DNA from 3 places in the Sinorhizobium garamanticum genome. Region 2 is predicted to be linked to each of the others. Evidence: predicted binding sites of a transcription regulator. Region 2 holds the regulator's gene; each other region holds the start of a gene.
The links. The regulator LexA, encoded in region 2, represses DNA repair genes until DNA is damaged. The targets are predictions, from matches to a motif close to TGTTCNNNNTGTGTTCNG.
Positions count from the first base shown of each region.

Region 1 (5,884 bases), 2.0 Mb from region 2:
CGCGCAACTGTTCCTTGAGCTCGTCGATATCCTTGGCCTCGGCCTTCCTCGTTTCCTTGGCCGGGGGCGCGGCCATGAAGGGCGAGAACATCTGCATGGCCTGATGGAACATTTCGGTGTTGCGCCGCACCTGCTCCTCGACCAGTTGCAGCGGCACCTGCAGGTTCTTGCCAAGCGGCGTGTCGCCAAATGCCTTGTTGATCTGCTCGCGCATCTGGGCCTGCTGTTCGGTGAAGGCCTGCATGGAATGCTCGAGGTAGCTCGGCACCACCATCTGCATCTGGTCGCCATAGAAGGAGATCAGCTGGCGCAGAAATGAAATCGGCAAAAGCGTGTTGCCGGTCTTGGATTCCTGCTCGAAGATGATCTGCGTCAATACGGAGTGGGTGATGTCTTCGCCGGACTTTGCGTCCTGCACCACGAATTCTTCACCCTTCTTTACCATCACGGCCAGGTCGTCGAGGGTCACGTAGGTGCTGGTCCCGGTATTGTAGAGGCGCCGGTTCGCATATTTCTTGATAACGATCTGGCCTTCGTTCTTCGCCATCAGGGTCTCCTCTTACCCATCATCCCGTCTTTATTGTATTTTTCAGAGTATCCGCAAAATCGAGGCTCTGACAATCTCTTTGTGCAATGCGGCGACGCAGGTGCGAAATATGGTCACCGGGCGAAACGTGAAGCTTTTGCGGCAGCGCATCAAGGCGTTTGACTTGCGCTCAAGGCTTTGCCAGTCTGGCTACATCAGGCAAACGAAATATGAGGTAACGTCCCATGAGCAATCCCTCCGTCGTGATCGCCAGCGCGGCTCGCACCGCCGTCGGATCCTTTAACGGTGCCTTCGGCAACACCCCCGCGCACGAGTTGGGCGCGAGCGTCATCAAGGCGGTACTCGAGCGGGCGGGCGTCGACGCGGGAGAGGTGGACGAGGTGATCCTCGGCCAGGTTCTTCCCGCCGGTGAAGGGCAGAATCCGGCCCGTCAGGCAGCGATGAAGGCAGGCCTCCCGCAGGAAAAGACGGCTTGGGGCATGAACCAGCTGTGCGGTTCGGGTCTGCGCGCCGTGGCGCTCGGCATGCAGCAGATCGTCACCGGTGATGCGGATATCATCGTGGCCGGCGGCATGGAATCGATGTCGATGGCACCGCACTGCGCGCATCTCCGCGGCGGCGTGAAGATGGGCGACTACAAGATGATCGACACGATGATCAAGGATGGCCTGATGGATGCCTTCTACGGCTACCACATGGGCATCACCGCCGAGAACGTCGCCCGCAAGTGGCAGCTTACCCGCGAAGAGCAGGACGAATTCGCGCTCGCTTCGCAGAATAAGGCTGAAGCTGCGCAGAAGGCCGGCCGTTTCGCCGACGAGATCGTTCCTTTCATCGTGAAGACCCGTAAGGGCGACGTGACCGTCGACCAGGACGAATATATCCGCCACGGTGCGACGCTCGATTCCATGGCGAAGCTGCGCCCGGCCTTCGACAAGGAGGGAACCGTGACCGCCGGAAACGCATCGGGGCTGAACGACGGTGCGGCCGCGACGCTTTTGATGACCGAAGCGCAGGCGGAAAAGCGCGGCATTCAGCCGATTGCCCGCATCGTTTCCTGGGCGACGGCCGGCGTCGATCCGCAGATCATGGGGACCGGGCCGATCCCAGCTTCCCGCAAGGCACTGGAGAAGGCCGGCTGGTCGGTCGGCGATGTGCAGCTCGTGGAGGCGAACGAAGCCTTCGCGGCACAGGCCTGTGCCGTCAACAAGGATCTCGGCTGGGATCCGTCGATCGTCAACGTCAACGGCGGTGCGATCGCGATCGGCCATCCGATCGGCGCTTCCGGTGCCCGCGTCCTCAACACCTTGCTCTTCGAGATGAAGCGGCGCGGCGTTTCCAAGGGGCTGGCCACCTTGTGCATCGGCGGCGGCATGGGCGTCGCCATGTGCGTCGAGCGCCTGTAGCCGGCCGGATCCTATGCAGCAGGCCGGCCGAACAGTTTTCCGGTGCATTTGCCGGTCTGCTGGCCTGCTGTCCCTATGTGACATCGGCGAAATTGATCAAGCACATGTGGCCCGTCTATGCCGGGCCGCATGCCGATCACCTATGCAACATTGAAATCAATCTTGTGGGAGGCGAGCATGAGCAGGGTAGCGTTGGTTACGGGTGGATCCCGCGGCATCGGTGCAGCCATTTCGGTGGCTCTGAAAGCGGCAGGCTACAAGGTGGCCGCAAACTATGCCGGCAACGACGAGAAGGCCCAGGCCTTCAAGCAGGAAACCGGCATCCCCGTCTACAAGTGGGATGTCTCCAATTACCAGGCCTGTGCCGAGGGCATTGCCAAGGTGGAGGCGGATCTCGGGCCGGTGGACGTTCTTGTCAACAATGCCGGCATCACGCGTGATGCGATGTTTCACAAGATGACGCCGGAACAATGGGGTGAAGTGATCAGCACCAATCTGACCGGCGTCTTCAACATGACGCATCCACTCTGGTCGGGCATGCGCGACCGCGGCTTCGGGCGTGTCATCAACATCTCCTCGATCAACGGTCAGAAAGGGCAGATGGGCCAGGCGAATTATTCCGCCGCCAAGGCCGGCGATCTCGGCTTCACAAAGGCACTCGCCCAGGAAGGGGCGGCAAAAGGCATCACCGTCAACGCGATCTGCCCGGGTTATATCGGCACGGAGATGGTAAGGGCTGTGCCGGAAAAGGTGCTCAACGAACGGATCATTCCGCAGATTCCGGTCGGGCGTCTCGGTGAACCGGAAGAAGTTGCGCGTTGCGTCGTGTTCCTGGCGTCCGACGACGCAGGCTTCATCACTGGCTCGACGATTTCGGCCAATGGTGGCCAGTTCTTCGTCTGAACCCGCCAAACGCCAAGACCCAAACTCCAAGACAATGTCATCTCTCGCGGCGCCTTCCTGGGCGCCGCTTTTGTTGCGGAAGTGGAATTCATCGCTCGATGCAATGGTTAACGACACAGCCTTTCAGTGCACCGGTTGCGAAAAATCCAACCGCGATTCTATTGATCCGTAAGCACCGGAGCCACTATATGTTGTGGTGAACAAAACGAGAAAACTATCGTGTCAGCGATTCGTCGCCGATTCGTTCCGGCTTTGATCGAAAGGTTAATGCGACGATTCATATTCCTTGATTCGCCGAGTCCCAAGACGAATCTGGGTTAAAATTTTCCAAACTTTCCAGAGTCTTGGATTCCGAATCCTTGATCACAATTAACGCTCCGGAAAGGAAAGTTAACGGGGCTGACGGCATTCGTTTGCGCGATGTTCCGGCAGATTCAGCATGTGGTGCGAGTCTTTCTACGGCAGTCTAGATATAGCCGTGAACATACAGTGAATCGACGCGAGTCAGCGATTCGTCGCTGATTCGTTCCACCGCTGTTCCGAATGTTAATGTTGGAGGCACCAAATGTGGCTCGGGGAGGAGGCCGCAGGCGGTTTTAATTGCCCGCACCCCTTGCGTTTGGCCCGGCGCGTGGGCATGTGTTCCCAGCCGGCTCGCGAAACCGCGCCGGCTCGTTGAGAATGCCAGGATCGATGACGTGTCCTTTCAATCCATGATCCTGAGCGGTCGCGGTGTGACCGCGGTGCTCGGGCCAACCAATACCGGCAAGACCCACTACGCGATCGAGCGCATGGTTGCGCATGACAGCGGTGTCATCGGCCTGCCGCTGCGGCTGCTTGCGCGCGAGGTCTATACGCGTCTGGTCGAGAAGGTGGGCCACCGCAACGTCGCGCTGATCACGGGTGAGGAAAAGATCACGCCGCATCGGGCGCGCTATTCGGTCTGCACCGTCGAAGCCATGCCGCGCGAAACGACGGCGTCGTTCGTAGCGATCGACGAGGTGCAGCTCGCCGCCGACCTCGAGCGTGGCCATATCTTCACCGACAGGCTGCTGCATCTGCGCGGCCGCGACGAAACGCTGCTGCTCGGCGCCGCGACGATGCGGCCCATTCTCCACCAGCTCCTGCCGGGGATCACCTTCAACGAGCGTCCGCGCCTCTCGCAGCTTCTCTATGCGGGATCAAAGAAGATCACCCGGCTCCCGCATCGTTCCGCAATCGTCGCTTTTTCGGCCGACGAGGTCTATGCCATCGCCGAGCTCATCCGGCGGCAGCGCGGCGGCGCCGCCGTCGTGCTCGGGGCACTGTCGCCGCGTACCCGTAATGCCCAGGTCGCGCTCTACCAGGAGGGCGACGTCGAATATCTTGTGGCGACCGATGCCATCGGCATGGGCCTCAATCTCGACGTCGATCATGTCGCCTTCGCGCAGGACCGCAAGTTCGATGGCTACCAGTACCGCAATCTCAACCCCGCGGAGCTCGCCCAGGTCGCGGGACGGGCGGGCCGGCATGTGCGGGACGGAACATTCGGTGTCACCGGGCGCGTCGATCCCTTCGACAACGAACTCGTGCATCGCATGGAGTCGCACGAATTCGATGCCGTCAGGGTCTTGCAATGGCGGTCCAAGGCGGTCGATTATTCCTCGCTGAAGGCGCTCAAGAAAAGCCTCGAGGCAGCGCCGGCCGTTGCCGGCCTGACGCGTGCCCTTCCGGCTGTCGATCAGCAGGCGCTGGAGCACCTGATGCGCTATCCCGAAATCGTGGACGTTGCGACCACGTCCGAGCGGGTCGAGACGCTGTGGGAGGCCTGCGCCCTACCCGACTACCGGCGCATAACGCCGGCGCAACACGCGGACCTGATTTCGACGATCTACGCCGATCTCGTTCGCGACGGCACGGTCAACGAAGACTTCATGGCCGAGCAGGTTCGCCGCGCGGATCACACCGATGGCGAGATTGACACACTTTCGGCGCGAATTGCGCAGATCAGGACCTGGACCTATGTGTCCAATAGGCCCGGATGGCTTGCCGATCCGACACACTGGCAAGAAAAGACGCGGGAAATCGAAGATCGATTGTCCGACGCGCTACATGAAAGGTTGACGAAACGCTTTGTTGATCGCAGGACATCTGTGCTCATGAAGCGCCTGAGAGAGAATGCGATGCTGGAAGCTGAAATCAGTGTGAATGGTGATGTCTTCGTTGAGGGGCACCACGTAGGCCAATTAGCCGGTTTCCGGTTCACTTTGGCAGCCGGTGGCGAAGGGTCGGATGCGAAGGCGGTGCAAGGTGCTGCCCAGAAGGCGCTTGCGTTGGAATTCGAGGCGCGTGCCGCACGCCTGCATGCGGCCGGCAACGGTGATCTTGCGCTTTCGTCGGATGGCCTCGTGCGCTGGCTCGGTGATCCCGTGGCGCGGCTTGCTGCGAGCGATCACGTCATGCGTCCCCGCGTCATCCTGCTCGCCGACGAGCAGCTCCAGGCCAATGCCCGCGACCATGTGCTGGCCCGGATCGAACGATTCGTGAACCACCATATCGGCACGATCTTGAAGCCGCTTGACGACATCTCCCGTGCGGAGGACCTCGAAGGTCTCGCCAAGGGCCTGGCTTTCCAGCTCGTCGAGAATCTCGGTGTGCTATTCCGCCGTGACGTCGCCGAGGAGGTGAAGTCGCTCGACCAGGACGGTCGCGCGTCTATCCGCAAATACGGTGTTCGCTTCGGCGCCTATCACATCTTCCTGCCGGCTCTCCTGAAACCGGCGCCAGCGGAGCTCATCACGCTGCTCTGGGCACTGAAGAACGACGGACTCGACAAGCCCGGCTATGGCGAACTCATTCCGATGCTTGCTGCCGGCCGTACCTCTGTCGTCACCGATCCGTCGTTCGAGCGGACATTCTACAAGCTTGCGGGCTTCCGTTTCCTCGGCAAGCGAGCCGTGCGGATCGACATCCTTGAGCGGCTCGCCGATCTCATCCGTCCGCTTCTGCAGTGGAAGCCGGGCGCAGAGCCGCGTCCGGACGGCGCATA
Region 1 is NZ_CP120373.1:1,424,738-1,430,621, forward strand. Features, by position in the region: gene phaR (polyhydroxyalkanoate synthesis repressor PhaR) at 1-547, opposite strand, end outside; gene PZN02_RS06635 (acetyl-CoA C-acetyltransferase) at 772-1,953, shown strand; gene phbB (beta-ketoacyl-ACP reductase) at 2,131-2,856, shown strand; gene PZN02_RS06645 (helicase-related protein) at 3,570-5,884, shown strand, end outside.
Region 1: the regulator LexA is predicted to act here: its motif matches at 3,381-3,398, upstream of PZN02_RS06645 (helicase-related protein).

Region 2 (5,884 bases):
CATAGCCCTGGTCGCTCGGAAGCATGCTCATCGGGCGCGTCACATGCGGGATCAGCAGCCGTGTGATCGCCGCGCTGTTAGGATCGATCTCCAGATAGACCGGCGCCTTGCGCCTGGCGAGCCCGTCGAGCACCTGCACAAAGCCGCTCGATCGGGCATCGCCCGAGTCAAGCCTGGCGCGGCGCCCTCCTTCGAGCTCGACCCAAAGCCCCTCGCGCAGCAGCTCGGCAACGGGCCGGTCGAGCGGAGGATCGAATTCAATGCGGGTCGAAACAATCGCATTGGGATTTGGCATGGCACACCTCCCGCCAGATGCGCCAGAATATCAGAGCGCCGCGCGCCTGTCCTTGCGTAGAATTTAGGGCAAACTAAACAGCTTTTAGTTTTATCATGGCTTCTTCCGATGATCGCAAATGCGACTTCACTGCTCGCCTCCGCGAAACGCATCGGCATCACGCTGGACCTCTATTCGCACGTAATGTCGGGGATGCAAGCGAACACCGCCGAGCACGTTGACGCGGCGATCAAAGCTGCTAAAAAGCCAGCCGTCGAGTGATTGGGTAGCAAGCGGTAGCAGTTGCTGTTTTCAGGTAGTCAACAACCGCTGGATTTCTCAATCTTTTCAATCGACTGGAGGAGTGGCCGAGCGGTTTAAGGCACCGGTCTTGAAAACCGGCGTGCGTGAAAGCGTACCGTGGGTTCGAATCCCACCTCCTCCGCCATTCACATTGAAATCATTGTGATTTCCAAGATTTTTTCACGAGAAGCGGCCGTATCGTAACCCGCCGCATCGTAACCCGCCGCCCCTTCGAGCGTGGCGGCCGTGTTGAGGGTGACACGTTTCACCGCTTGAGGCGCGATTATTGCGACTTCCCCCTACCCTGCGGGCGCTACCGGCTAGAAGTTAAAATAGATGCTGACTCCAGGCCGCCGTTGGTAGCGGTGATAATCACGATAGCCGTAGTACCGGTAATGGCGGGGGTAGCACCTGCCGTAGTAACGGCAGGAACGCCATGCGTACCGCCGGTTCCAATGGCGATCGGCGCGCCAATGACGATGGCGCCAGTGTCTGACCTGTTCGACAGGGCCGGCCTGTACTTGGTCGGGTTTCGGCACGAAGATCGGCGCGGCGCTTAGCGGTAACGCGAAAGACGCAGCCAGGACCGCGGCTGTGAGGACGGATAAGAGCTTTTTCATAGTCAACTCCTCCTCTCTGGCTATCAGATTGAGCCACCGTGCCTGAACCTCCGATGAACGGCTGCGCGCTCGACTATCGGGGACTTTGCCAATGGCAACCGGCCGGCGCGTCAGGCATGGGGTGTCAGGCATCCAGTGGTGTTAGATCCGCAAATCCGATCGCCTCTAGAAGGTCGCGGTTGGTCCTAGCTGTTAGGTGTCGAAACCCCGACTTGCCACTGTCATAATCGGCGCTTAGATTCAGTTTTAGAGCGTCCCTCGTGCCGTTGACCACGGATGTACTGGCAACGGCATGGGGTGACGAAGAAAGGCCGGTCCAGCCGGCCTTTCTTGTTGTTTATGGCGTCCTTGCCGACACCCAACACAGGCGGGGCCTTTGCTTTGCGGACAACAGGCCCCGCCCTAAATCGCTTCTGAAACAACTAGGTTCTTGTGAGTGCGTTGCCGACAACCCCCAGAAACCTAGGGTGTCGCCATCTTCGATCTATGGGACCTTAGTCCGGCGCAATGTCGCCAAAGGTCTTAGGCGCGTATTGCAGCGCCGGATTAGCCAGCCCGCGCCTGTTCCGATTGCCCCAATCGCGCGCATCCCCTACCCCTTTCGCGATAGCATGGCGATCTCGCCCGCTGTATCATGCCGGCCATGCTCCTCGCGGGAGGCGAGTTGAGCGAGGGAGGACCGAGCCATGCGTATGTCTTCGGTACTGCGTTTGCTGCGGACAGTTTGTCTCGCGGCGGGCGCTTCTGTCATGTCCGCACCGCTGGTGAATGCAAGCGACGCGCTTCCGCCCGAGCTGGAGAAGCTGAAAACAGCGCTTGAGAAATATAAGGACCCCGTTGCCGCGGTGCGTGACGGCTATTTCTCGACATTGGGATGCGTCACGTATGCGACGGGCACGATGGGGGTGCACTTTCTGAATCCGGCGCTGATCGGTCCGAAGCCCGATCCAATGAAGCCGACATTGCTGTTGTATGAGCCAAATGGCGACAAGCTGGAGCTCGTTGCTGTCGAATGGCTGATCCCGCTCGCCACGGGCGTCAAGCCGAATCCCGAGCTCTTCGGGCATCCCTTCGACGGCCCCATGGAGGGGCATGAACCGCTTCTGCCGGCGCAGCTCCACCATTACGACCTGCATGCGTGGATCTTCAAGCCGAACCCTCTCGGCCTGTTCCACCCGGTGAACCCGGACGTCAAGTGCCCTGAAGGACCTTATACTCTCCTGGAAGAGCCGCCGAAGATGTTGCCTCATCCAGCTTCGAGCAACTAGGGGTCATCGGGCACAGTCAGCCTCGGGGGAGTCGTCGAATCCCGCCATACGCCTCCGCGCCGCCCTGAGGCGGGCGCGGAGGCGAGGTGCGGGCTTTATAACGTTGGCGGCGCGGGCCTTTCGTTTCGTGGCGCGGCTGTTTGCGCTTCGAGAACCCCGGTCGCGTCAACCGCCATTGCGATAACGCGATATGCCCAAGGGCCCGCCTGGACGTTTCCTAAAAGGTGGCCGATCCAAGGATAAAAGCGTGCAGCGATTCAAAATGCTACAGCGTCGTTCGCGCGTCTGATAAGACGCGCGCGGCGCTGTAGTAAAGCGACCGTTTCCCGTTCGCACCCTCTGAAAAAACGCGTAGACTGTTCCCACCGGCAGATTTGCCCCAAAGAGGAGATCGGCCATGAACCCTTTCAATAACTTCCGAGATTATCCTATCCTTCCCGGTGAAGTCGCGATCCTGGAGGGCGTGCTGCACAAGGCGCTCGAAGAACGCAACCTGACGATGGGGAGCGATGAGGCTGAGGAAGTCGCCCAAAGGATCATCAAGCTTTACCAGACCGGCGTCAGGGATCCGGAGCAGATCTGGCAGATGATCCGCACGATCTAGCGAGCAATTGAAGACACACTGCGCCGCGCGTCCAATCGGACGCGCAAAGGTCGCTGTAGCACTTTGAATTGCTGCATGATTTTGTCCTTAAATCGATTCCGATTTAAGGAATCATGCAGTAACTCAGTCGCAGATTGCGGACACTTTGTTCTCGGGGAATGATGCGCGAACGCGGTCGCCACGGCTGATGCCGATCGAGGGATGCGTGCGAACAAGCAGGTTTTGATCGCCATCGATGCCGATCGTGTATTCCCCGACCTCTACCAGGAAGACCTTGCCCTGGATGAGGCCGCTGACGCTGTTCGGCGCCGCATCACTCACAATACCATTGAACGGCTGGAGCCCAATGTTCCCCGGCCGGATGACGAAGGAGATCTGATGGCCTGCAGTCATGCTCGATGACCGCGCCGATCAGCCTGACGGAGACATAAGACCGGCCAGAAAGGCGCGATCCTGCCCCTTCCGTGGCTCGCGACGCGGCGGTCGGCGGAGCGACCGAGGGCCTCCCTCGAGAAATTCGCGATGGCGAGAGAAATTCACGGAATTTTAGGTACTTGCGGAACACATATGGAACAGATAGTGTCTGTTCTTGATTTGTTTCGCGATTCTGGAGTGACGCGCCATGCTAACCCGCAAGCAACAGGAATTGCTTCTGTTCATTCACGAGCGAATGAAGGAATCCGGGGTGCCGCCGTCCTTCGACGAGATGAAAGACGCACTGGACCTCGCTTCCAAGTCGGGCATCCATCGGTTGATTACCGCACTTGAAGAGCGCGGCTTCATTCGACGCCTTCCCAACCGGGCGCGCGCGCTCGAAGTCATCAAGCTGCCTGAGGCCTATATGGCGAGCCCGCAGCCTCGGCGTGGCTTCTCGCCAAGTGTCATAGAAGGCAGCCTGGGCAAGCCACCTGTAGCGCCCGCCGCCACGACGAAATCGGCGCCACCGAGCGACACTGCAATGATTTCGGTGCCGGTCATGGGACGAATTGCGGCCGGTGTCCCGATTTCCGCGATCCAGAACAACACGCACGATATTTCCATCCCGGCCGACATGATCGGCAGCGGCGAACACTACGCGCTCGAAATCAAGGGCGACTCGATGATCGAAGCGGGTATCTTCGATGGCGATACCGTGATCATTCGGAATACAAACACGGCGAATCCCGGCGACATCGTCGTTGCACTAGTCGATGACGAAGAGGCAACGCTCAAACGATTCCGCAGAAAGGGCGCCTCCATTGCGCTCGAAGCGGCCAACCCTGCCTATGAAACGCGGATATTCGGACCGGACCGCGTCAAGATCCAAGGCAAGCTCGTCGGCCTTATTCGCCGCTATCACTAGTTTGGCGGTCTGAGCGGAAATTCGAGCCTGGTTTGCGGGAGCCAGTGCGCATTTAGCCGTGCTGCTCGAACAGGATATTGTTTCTTTCAGAGCTGCAGACGTGACCTGCCGGCTTCCCACGAAAGGTCTTATCCACGGCGCCGCGCGTCTTATCAGACGCGCAACGGATGCTATAGCAGTGTAAATTCCCGCATATCCTCATCCCCAATCGGCTACGATTTAGGGAAACATGCAGTAGAACGAGGGAAGCCTTGGAATAGAAGAAAAAGCCGGCCCTGCTCTTCGGCATAGACCGGCGAGTCTACAAACCGCGCTTCAAAGTAAAAGCTCATTGTAAATGATATCAGTGGAGTTTAAGGGCGCCGCCCACCCCGATCCATGGACCTTAGTCCTACCCGACATTGGCAAAGGTCTTAGGATTCTTGTGCGCTGCGCTTCTCGACATGTTGCTGTGAGCGCACGCTGGCGACATCCATGTCGGCGGTTGGGGCACTGAGGGTACCAGAGCCAGTTCTGGTGTCCCTTCCAACCCGCTTCGGGACCTTCGTTGGGAAGAGTGCGAAACTGGCGAGGTAGAGGCCCACTGCCCAGGTCATTGCCTTGAGCGGAGGCCTAGGCAATTCTCGAAATCTGCTTGAAGCAGAAATGTTAAGCATTTGATTTCTTTTGGAGGCCTCGCCCGGAATTGAACCGGGGTACAAGGATTTGCAGTCCTCTGCGTCACCACTCCGCCACGAGGCCTCTCGCGCTCGATCGATCAAGCGATGGCCGGCGTTTAGAACGAATCTATGAGGAGCGCAAGGGGGAAGCTTTCGAAAAAGGTGGAACGCTCGTAGTCATTCGCCGTTCTCCCCAGCGATCCCCAACTGCAATCCAGCCCGGAATTTTTTCGATTCTAACGGCAGCTTTGCGTGCCTACGGTGCCATCAGCGAGCTCGTGCGACCCTGCGCCGACAAACATCGCAGCACGGCAGTCGATTCGTCGGCCTCCCTCGCTCCCTCAGGCATCGGCTTCTGCCGCCTCGCGCGCCCCGCTCAGGACTTGCCGGAGGAATTTTGCTGGCCGCGCCAACGCGCCCACCAAATCGCCAACTTGCGGCGGCGGCGGCGGATCGCCGGTATGTCGTGAGAAAGCACAAGCAACCCCAGAGGAATCATCCAGAAACCGAGCACCGGCAGAAAACCTAAGACGCCGCCCACGATGAGAAGCGTACCAACCAGGATTCGCAGTACCGGCGAGTCCGGCAAGTTAATGCGCCATTTCCCGAGCACGATCTGGCGTGTCTGCGGATCGATGCCGAAATGCCGTTCTTTCCTGCCGTTCGTCATTATTCCTCTTTCATGCTCCACCCCACAATTGGGGCCTTCTCCACAGCCTCGCAACCGACGTTGTCAATTTTTTTTGAAAAAGCGCTTGGCAAATCGAAAAAGCATTTGTATTAGCAGCCTCACTTCTGCGGTGCAGATGATCCC
Region 2 is NZ_CP120373.1:3,649,795-3,655,678, forward strand. Features, by position in the region: gene PZN02_RS17145 (protein-glutamine glutaminase family protein) at 1-295, opposite strand, end outside; gene PZN02_RS17150 (hypothetical protein) at 404-556, shown strand; tRNA gene PZN02_RS17155 (tRNA-Ser) at 633-722, shown strand; gene PZN02_RS17160 (hypothetical protein) at 898-1,197, opposite strand; gene PZN02_RS17165 (hypothetical protein) at 1,947-2,465, shown strand; gene PZN02_RS17170 (hypothetical protein) at 2,863-3,069, shown strand; gene PZN02_RS17175 (TOBE domain-containing protein) at 3,193-3,462, opposite strand; gene lexA (transcriptional repressor LexA) at 3,692-4,411, shown strand; tRNA gene PZN02_RS17185 (tRNA-Cys) at 5,079-5,152, opposite strand; gene PZN02_RS17190 (hypothetical protein) at 5,447-5,740, opposite strand; tRNA gene PZN02_RS17195 (tRNA-Asn) at 5,881-5,884, shown strand, end outside.

Region 3 (5,884 bases), 400 kb from region 2:
TGGCGGAAATCGTTGATCTTATCCGTGTTGGACATATCGAGCGTCATCGACGCAGCGAGGAACTCGACCGGATAATGCGCCTTCATATAGGCGGTCTGGTAGGAGACGATGGCGTAGGCGGCCGCATGCGACTTGTTGAAGCCGTAGTTGGCGAACTTCGCAAGCAGGTCGAAGATCAGATCGGCCTGCGGTTTCGACACGTCGTTCTTGACGGCCCCTTCGACGAAGCGGGCGCGCTGCTTGTCCATCTCCTCCTTGATCTTCTTACCCATGGCGCGGCGCAACAGATCGGCCTCGCCGAGCGAATAGCCCGAGAGCACCTGGGCGATCTGCATCACCTGCTCCTGGTAGACGATGACGCCCTGCGTCTCCTTCAGCAGATAATCGATCTTCGGATGGATCGACTCGATTTCTTCCTCGCCGTGCTTGCGGGCGTTGTAGACCGGAATGTTTTCCATCGGGCCTGGGCGGTAGAGCGCAACGAGGGCGATGATGTCCTCGATGCAGTCCGGCCGCATGCCGATCAACGCCTTGCGCATGCCGGCGCTTTCCACCTGGAACACGCCGACCGTCTCGCCGCGGGAAAGCATCTCGTAGGTCTTCACATCGTCAAGCGGAATGCTCGCAAGATCGATATGGATGCCACGCTTGGCGACAAAATCGACCGCGGTCTTCAGCACCGTCAGCGTTTTCAGGCCAAGGAAGTCGAATTTGACGAGGCCGGCCTGCTCCACCCACTTCATGTTGAACTGGGTCACCGGCATGTCCGAGCGCGGATCGCGGTACATCGGCACCAGCTTCGAGAGCGGCCGATCGCCGATGACGATGCCGGCGGCGTGCGTCGAGGCATGGCGGTAGAGGCCCTCGATCTTCTGGGCGATATCGAGAAGGCGAGCCACGACCGGCTCCTTTTCCGCCTCCTCCTGCAGCCGCGGCTCCTCCTCGATCGCTTTCGAAAGCGGCGTCGGATTGGCAGGGTTGTTCGGCACCAGCTTGCAGATCTTGTCGACCTGGCCATAGGGCATTTCGAGCACGCGGCCGACATCGCGCAACGCCGCGCGCGCTTGCAGCGATCCGAAGGTGATGATCTGCGCCACCTGCTCGCGACCGTATTTGCCCTGGACGTAGCGGATGACCTCTTCACGCCGGTCCTGGCAGAAGTCGATATCGAAGTCCGGCATCGACACGCGTTCGGGATTGAGGAAGCGCTCGAACAGCAGCGAGAAACGCATCGGATCAACGTCGGTGATCGTCAGCGCATAGGCCACCAGCGATCCCGCACCCGAGCCGCGGCCCGGGCCGACGGGAATGTCGTGCTGCTTGGCCCATTTGATGAAGTCCGAAACGATCAGGAAGTAGCCCGGGAACTTCATCCGTTCGATGACGCCTAGTTCGAAGGCCAGCCGCTCGCGGTAATCCTCTTCCTTGTAGCCGGGGGCCATGCCGAGCTTCGCCAGGCGGACCTCAAGCCCCTCCTCCGCCTGCCGGCGGAGCTCCGCCGCCTCCGCACGTTCTGCTTCCTCCGGGTCCTCCGAAGCGCCGGTGAAGCGCGGCAGGATCGGCCCACGGGTCTTCAGCATGAAGGAGCAGCGCCGGGCGATCTCGATCGTGTTCTCCAGGGCTTCCGGAAGATCGGCGAAGAGCGCCGCCATCTCCTTGCGGCTTTTCAGATAGTGGTCCGGTGTCAGCCGGAACCGGCTGTCATCCGAAACCATCGCGTTGTGCGCGACCGCCATCAGAGCGTCGTGCGCATCATAGTCAGCCGGCGCAGGAAAGAACGCCTCGTTGGTCGCCACCAGCGGTACATCAAAGCGATAGGCGAGTTCGATCATGCGGCTCTCGTGGCGCCGGTCATAGTTGCCGTGCCGCTGCAGTTCCAGATAGAGCCGGTCGCCGAAGAGCTCGATCAACGCCTTCAGGCGGGTCTCTGCCAGAACCGTCGAGCCCGCCCTCAATGCCAAGTCGATCGGGCCGCTTGCCGCCCCCGTCAGCGCGATCAGGCCATCGGTCCCGCCCTCAGCCAGCCATGACCGCGTTATTCGCGCCGCCTGGCTGCCCTCGCCGTCGAGATAGGCGCGGCTGACGAGGTCGACGAGCCGTACATAGCCGGCGTCCGTTGCGGCGATCAGCACGAGCGACGGCAGCTTTGCAAGCTGATGATGATGGCCGCGCCGTTCTGCTTCCGCCTCGTCTTCCATGTCGATCGACAACTGGCAGCCAATGATCGGCTGCAAGCCGTCATCCGCCGCCTTTTGTGAAAATTCGAGCGCAGCAAAAAGATTGTTGGTGTCGGCAATGCCAATGGCCGGTTGGTCATCCGCAACAGCCTTGCCGATGACTTTCTTCAGCGGCAACGCACCCTCGAGCAGCGAGAAGGCCGAATGCACGCGCAAGTGAACAAACTGCGGATCCGTCGCAGCTGCGCCCTGCCCAAGGCTCTGGTCATTCGCCATCGTTACACTCCGATTCCCGTTCGGAGCAGAGGATATCCCGTTTCCGGTCCTTGATGTCCAGCGCAACGACCGGGACCGCCGTCTTTTTCAACATTGCATCCGAGGTAGCACAGATCCGACGCCGCCGCGCCATGCGAAGCCGCGCCGGCGCAGAAGGATCACAATCCGAGCGCAATCACCGAAATGCTGGCGATGAACAGGCTCATGGAGGCGAAGGCGGCGAGATCACGAACGAAATCAGTCATTAGATGGCTCCTTTCCGCTATTGTTTTTCTTTTGTTCTTTTTTTGTTCCATAGTCAAGTAAGCCTGCATAAAAGATCCCGCAATTCAAAGGTGATGGTTAACGCGCCTGTGGCTGGGCGCCGTCAGGGTTCGGAGGCCTGGTGCATCGACGTTTGTTCCCTTTTTGTTCTTTACAAGCTGGCGATGTTACGGCATCCTCGCTCACGAAAATGGGAGCACGCTCATGTTCAGCATCAAGGAACTCACCGACTTCATCGTCGAGGCAAAATCGAGGACATATGTCGGCGACGGCGCGGCCCTGCCCGCCTGCAGGCTCGGCTCGCGCGATATCGGTCACCAGCGCGGCGCGTGGCGCTATCTCGACAGCTATTTTGGCGGAACGGATTTTGCCGGCCAGGAAGCAGTCTGGCATGATGGCAAACCGCGCTGGGCGATGAACTACTTCGGTCGCATTATCCGTCGGGACTTGATCGATGCGGAACGAGCCGGCACCGTTATTAAAGCTGCACTACAGACCATGTATCGCGACAAGCGCCATTTCCTCGGCGGCACGGAATATCAGCACGCCTACGGTTGTTACGTCGACAGCAGCCGCGGCGCGACCGATCATTTTTCCGGACGCGAGGTCATTTTCGTCGATGGCGAAGAGGCCTACGAGCTCGATTATCGAGGCGGGCTCATCGTTCCGTGACGAGATCACGGTGATTTTGGGTCGAATCGGCCGAAATTCATCGTGATTGACTCTAATAAGTTGAGACGCGGATGTGGGCAGAAAACCGCGCGCACTTTTCCCGCATCCCGCTCGATAGCGCCTTAAGCCTACTTCAGTTCAACGACCTTCCCATCCTCGATCGTCACACGGCGATCCATCAGGGAGGCGAGTTCATGGTTGTGCGTCGCAATCAGTGCGGCAAGGCCCGACTGGCGTGCCAGGGCCTCCATCGCCTCGAAAACATAGCCAGCGGTCTCGGGATCGAGATTGCCGGTCGGCTCATCAGCCAGGAGAACGAGAGGCGCATTGGCCACGGCGCGGGCGATCGCAACGCGCTGCTGCTCGCCGCCGGAGAGTTCGCCCGGTCGATGGCTGGCACGGTGGCCGATGCGCATATAATCGAGCAAAGCGGCGGCTCTCTCCGCTGCTTCCGCCTTCGGCAGGCCGGCGATTAGTTGCGGCATCATGATGTTTTCCAGCGCGGAAAATTCCGGCAGCAGGTGATGGAACTGATAGACGAAGCCGATCTCCTTGCGCCGGATCGCGGTGCGCCGATCATCGCTGAGCCCGTTGCAAGCCAAACCGTTCACGACGACTTCGCCCGCGTCCGGATGTTCGAGCAGGCCTGCGACATGCAAGAGCGTCGACTTGCCGGTTCCCGAAGGCGCCACGAGCGCGACGGTCTCGCCGCTTCGCAGTGTGAAATCGACACCTTTGAGGATCGGCAGGTAGGTTTCACCCTCTCCGTAGTGCCGCTCGATGCCGGAGAGCTGCAGTGCCACACGCGCATTCATTTTGCGTTCTTGTCCTTGTTATTCGTACCGCAGGGCCTGCACCGGATCGAGGCGCGAGGCGCGCCAGGCTGGAAAGATCGTGGCAAGGAAGGAAAGGGCAAGCGCCATGATGACGACTGCGACCGTTTCGTCGGCATTCATATCCGCAGGAAGCTGACTCAGGAAATAAAGTTCCGGGTTGAAGAGCGTCGTCCCCGAGACCCAGGAGAAGAACTGGCGGATCGACTCGACGTTGAGGCAGACGACGACACCAAGGAGCACGCCGGCGATCGTGCCGGCGACGCCGATGGCGGCGCCGGTCATGAAGAAGATTCGCATTACCGATCCGGACGTCGCGCCCATCGTTCTCAGGATCGCGATGTCGCTGCCCTTGTCCTTCACCAGCATGATGAGGCCGGAAATGATGTTCAACGCCGCCACCAGCACGATCAGCGTCAGGATCATGAACATCACGTTGCGCTCGACCTCGAGCGCGGAGAAGAAGGTTTTGTTGCGGTCGCGCCAGTCGGTGATGAAGATCTGCCGGCCGGCGGCATCTTCAATGGGCTTGCGCAAGGAATCGACCGCGTCCGGACGCTCGGCGAAAATTTCGATTGATTGGACGAGGCCCTCAGCATTGAAGTAAAGCTGCGCCTCCTCGAGGGGCATGAAGACGATCGTTGCGTCATATTCCGACATGCCGATTTCGAAGATCGCCGAGACGGTATAGGCCTTGACGCGCGGATTCATGCCCATCGGCGTCACATCGCCATTCGGCGAAGTCAGCGTGATCGTGCCACCGACACGGATGCCCAGTTGTTCGGCCATACGCGAACCGATGGCGACGCCGCTGCCCGACGCGAAGCCGACAAGATCGCCCTGCTGAATGTGCTCCGAGATGGATTTCATCTTCGAGAGGTCGTCGGCACGGACACCGCGAACGAGGGCTCCTGTTGACGCGTCACCCAGCCCTTGGGCGAGAACCTGCCCTTCGACCATTGGGATCGCCATGGTGACGCCGGGGACCGCGGAAAACTTGGTGGCGAGATCGGCATAGTTGGTGAGCGGTCCATCGAGCGGCTGAACGATGATATGGCCGTTCATGCCGAGGATGCGCGAAATAAGCTCGGTACGGAATCCGTTCATCACCGCCATGACGATGATCAGCGTCCCCACGCCCAGCATGATGCCGATGAAGGAAAAGCCGGCGATGACCGAGATGAAGGCTTCCTTCCGTCGCGAGCGCAGATAGCGCCAGGCCACCATGCGCTCGAACGCGCAAAAGGGACGGCTGGAAGGCACACCAGACTGAGCGGCAGCCTGCACCTGGTCTTCCGTCGCCGCGGTCATCTTCGCTTCCTTCGTCCTTTATCTCGTCGCAACCAGCTTGTTGATCGCGGCTTCGATCGTCATCGTCTCGCGCTCGCCGGTCTTGCGCTCTTTGACCTCGACTTCGCCGTTCGCAACCGAACGCGGTCCGGCGATGATCTGAACCGGAACACCAATAAGGTCGGCGGTCGCAAACTTCGCGCCGGCGCGATCATCGGTATCGTCCAGAAGCACGTCGAATCCAGCCTTCCCGAGTCGAGAGTAGAGCGTGCCGCTGGCCGCATCGCAAGCGGCATCACCCGCTTTCATGTTGATGACGACGACATCGAACGGGGCGACCGACTTCGGCCAGATGATGCCGTTTTCGTCGTG
Region 3 is NZ_CP120373.1:4,045,837-4,051,720, forward strand. Features, by position in the region: gene dnaE (DNA polymerase III subunit alpha) at 1-2,453, opposite strand, end outside; gene PZN02_RS19165 (hypothetical protein) at 2,612-2,767, opposite strand; gene PZN02_RS19170 (DUF5680 domain-containing protein) at 2,922-3,389, shown strand; gene PZN02_RS19175 (ABC transporter ATP-binding protein) at 3,518-4,204, opposite strand; gene PZN02_RS19180 (lipoprotein-releasing ABC transporter permease subunit) at 4,223-5,533, opposite strand; gene proS (proline--tRNA ligase) at 5,552-5,884, opposite strand, start outside.
Region 3: the regulator LexA is predicted to act here: its motif matches at 2,852-2,869, upstream of PZN02_RS19170 (DUF5680 domain-containing protein).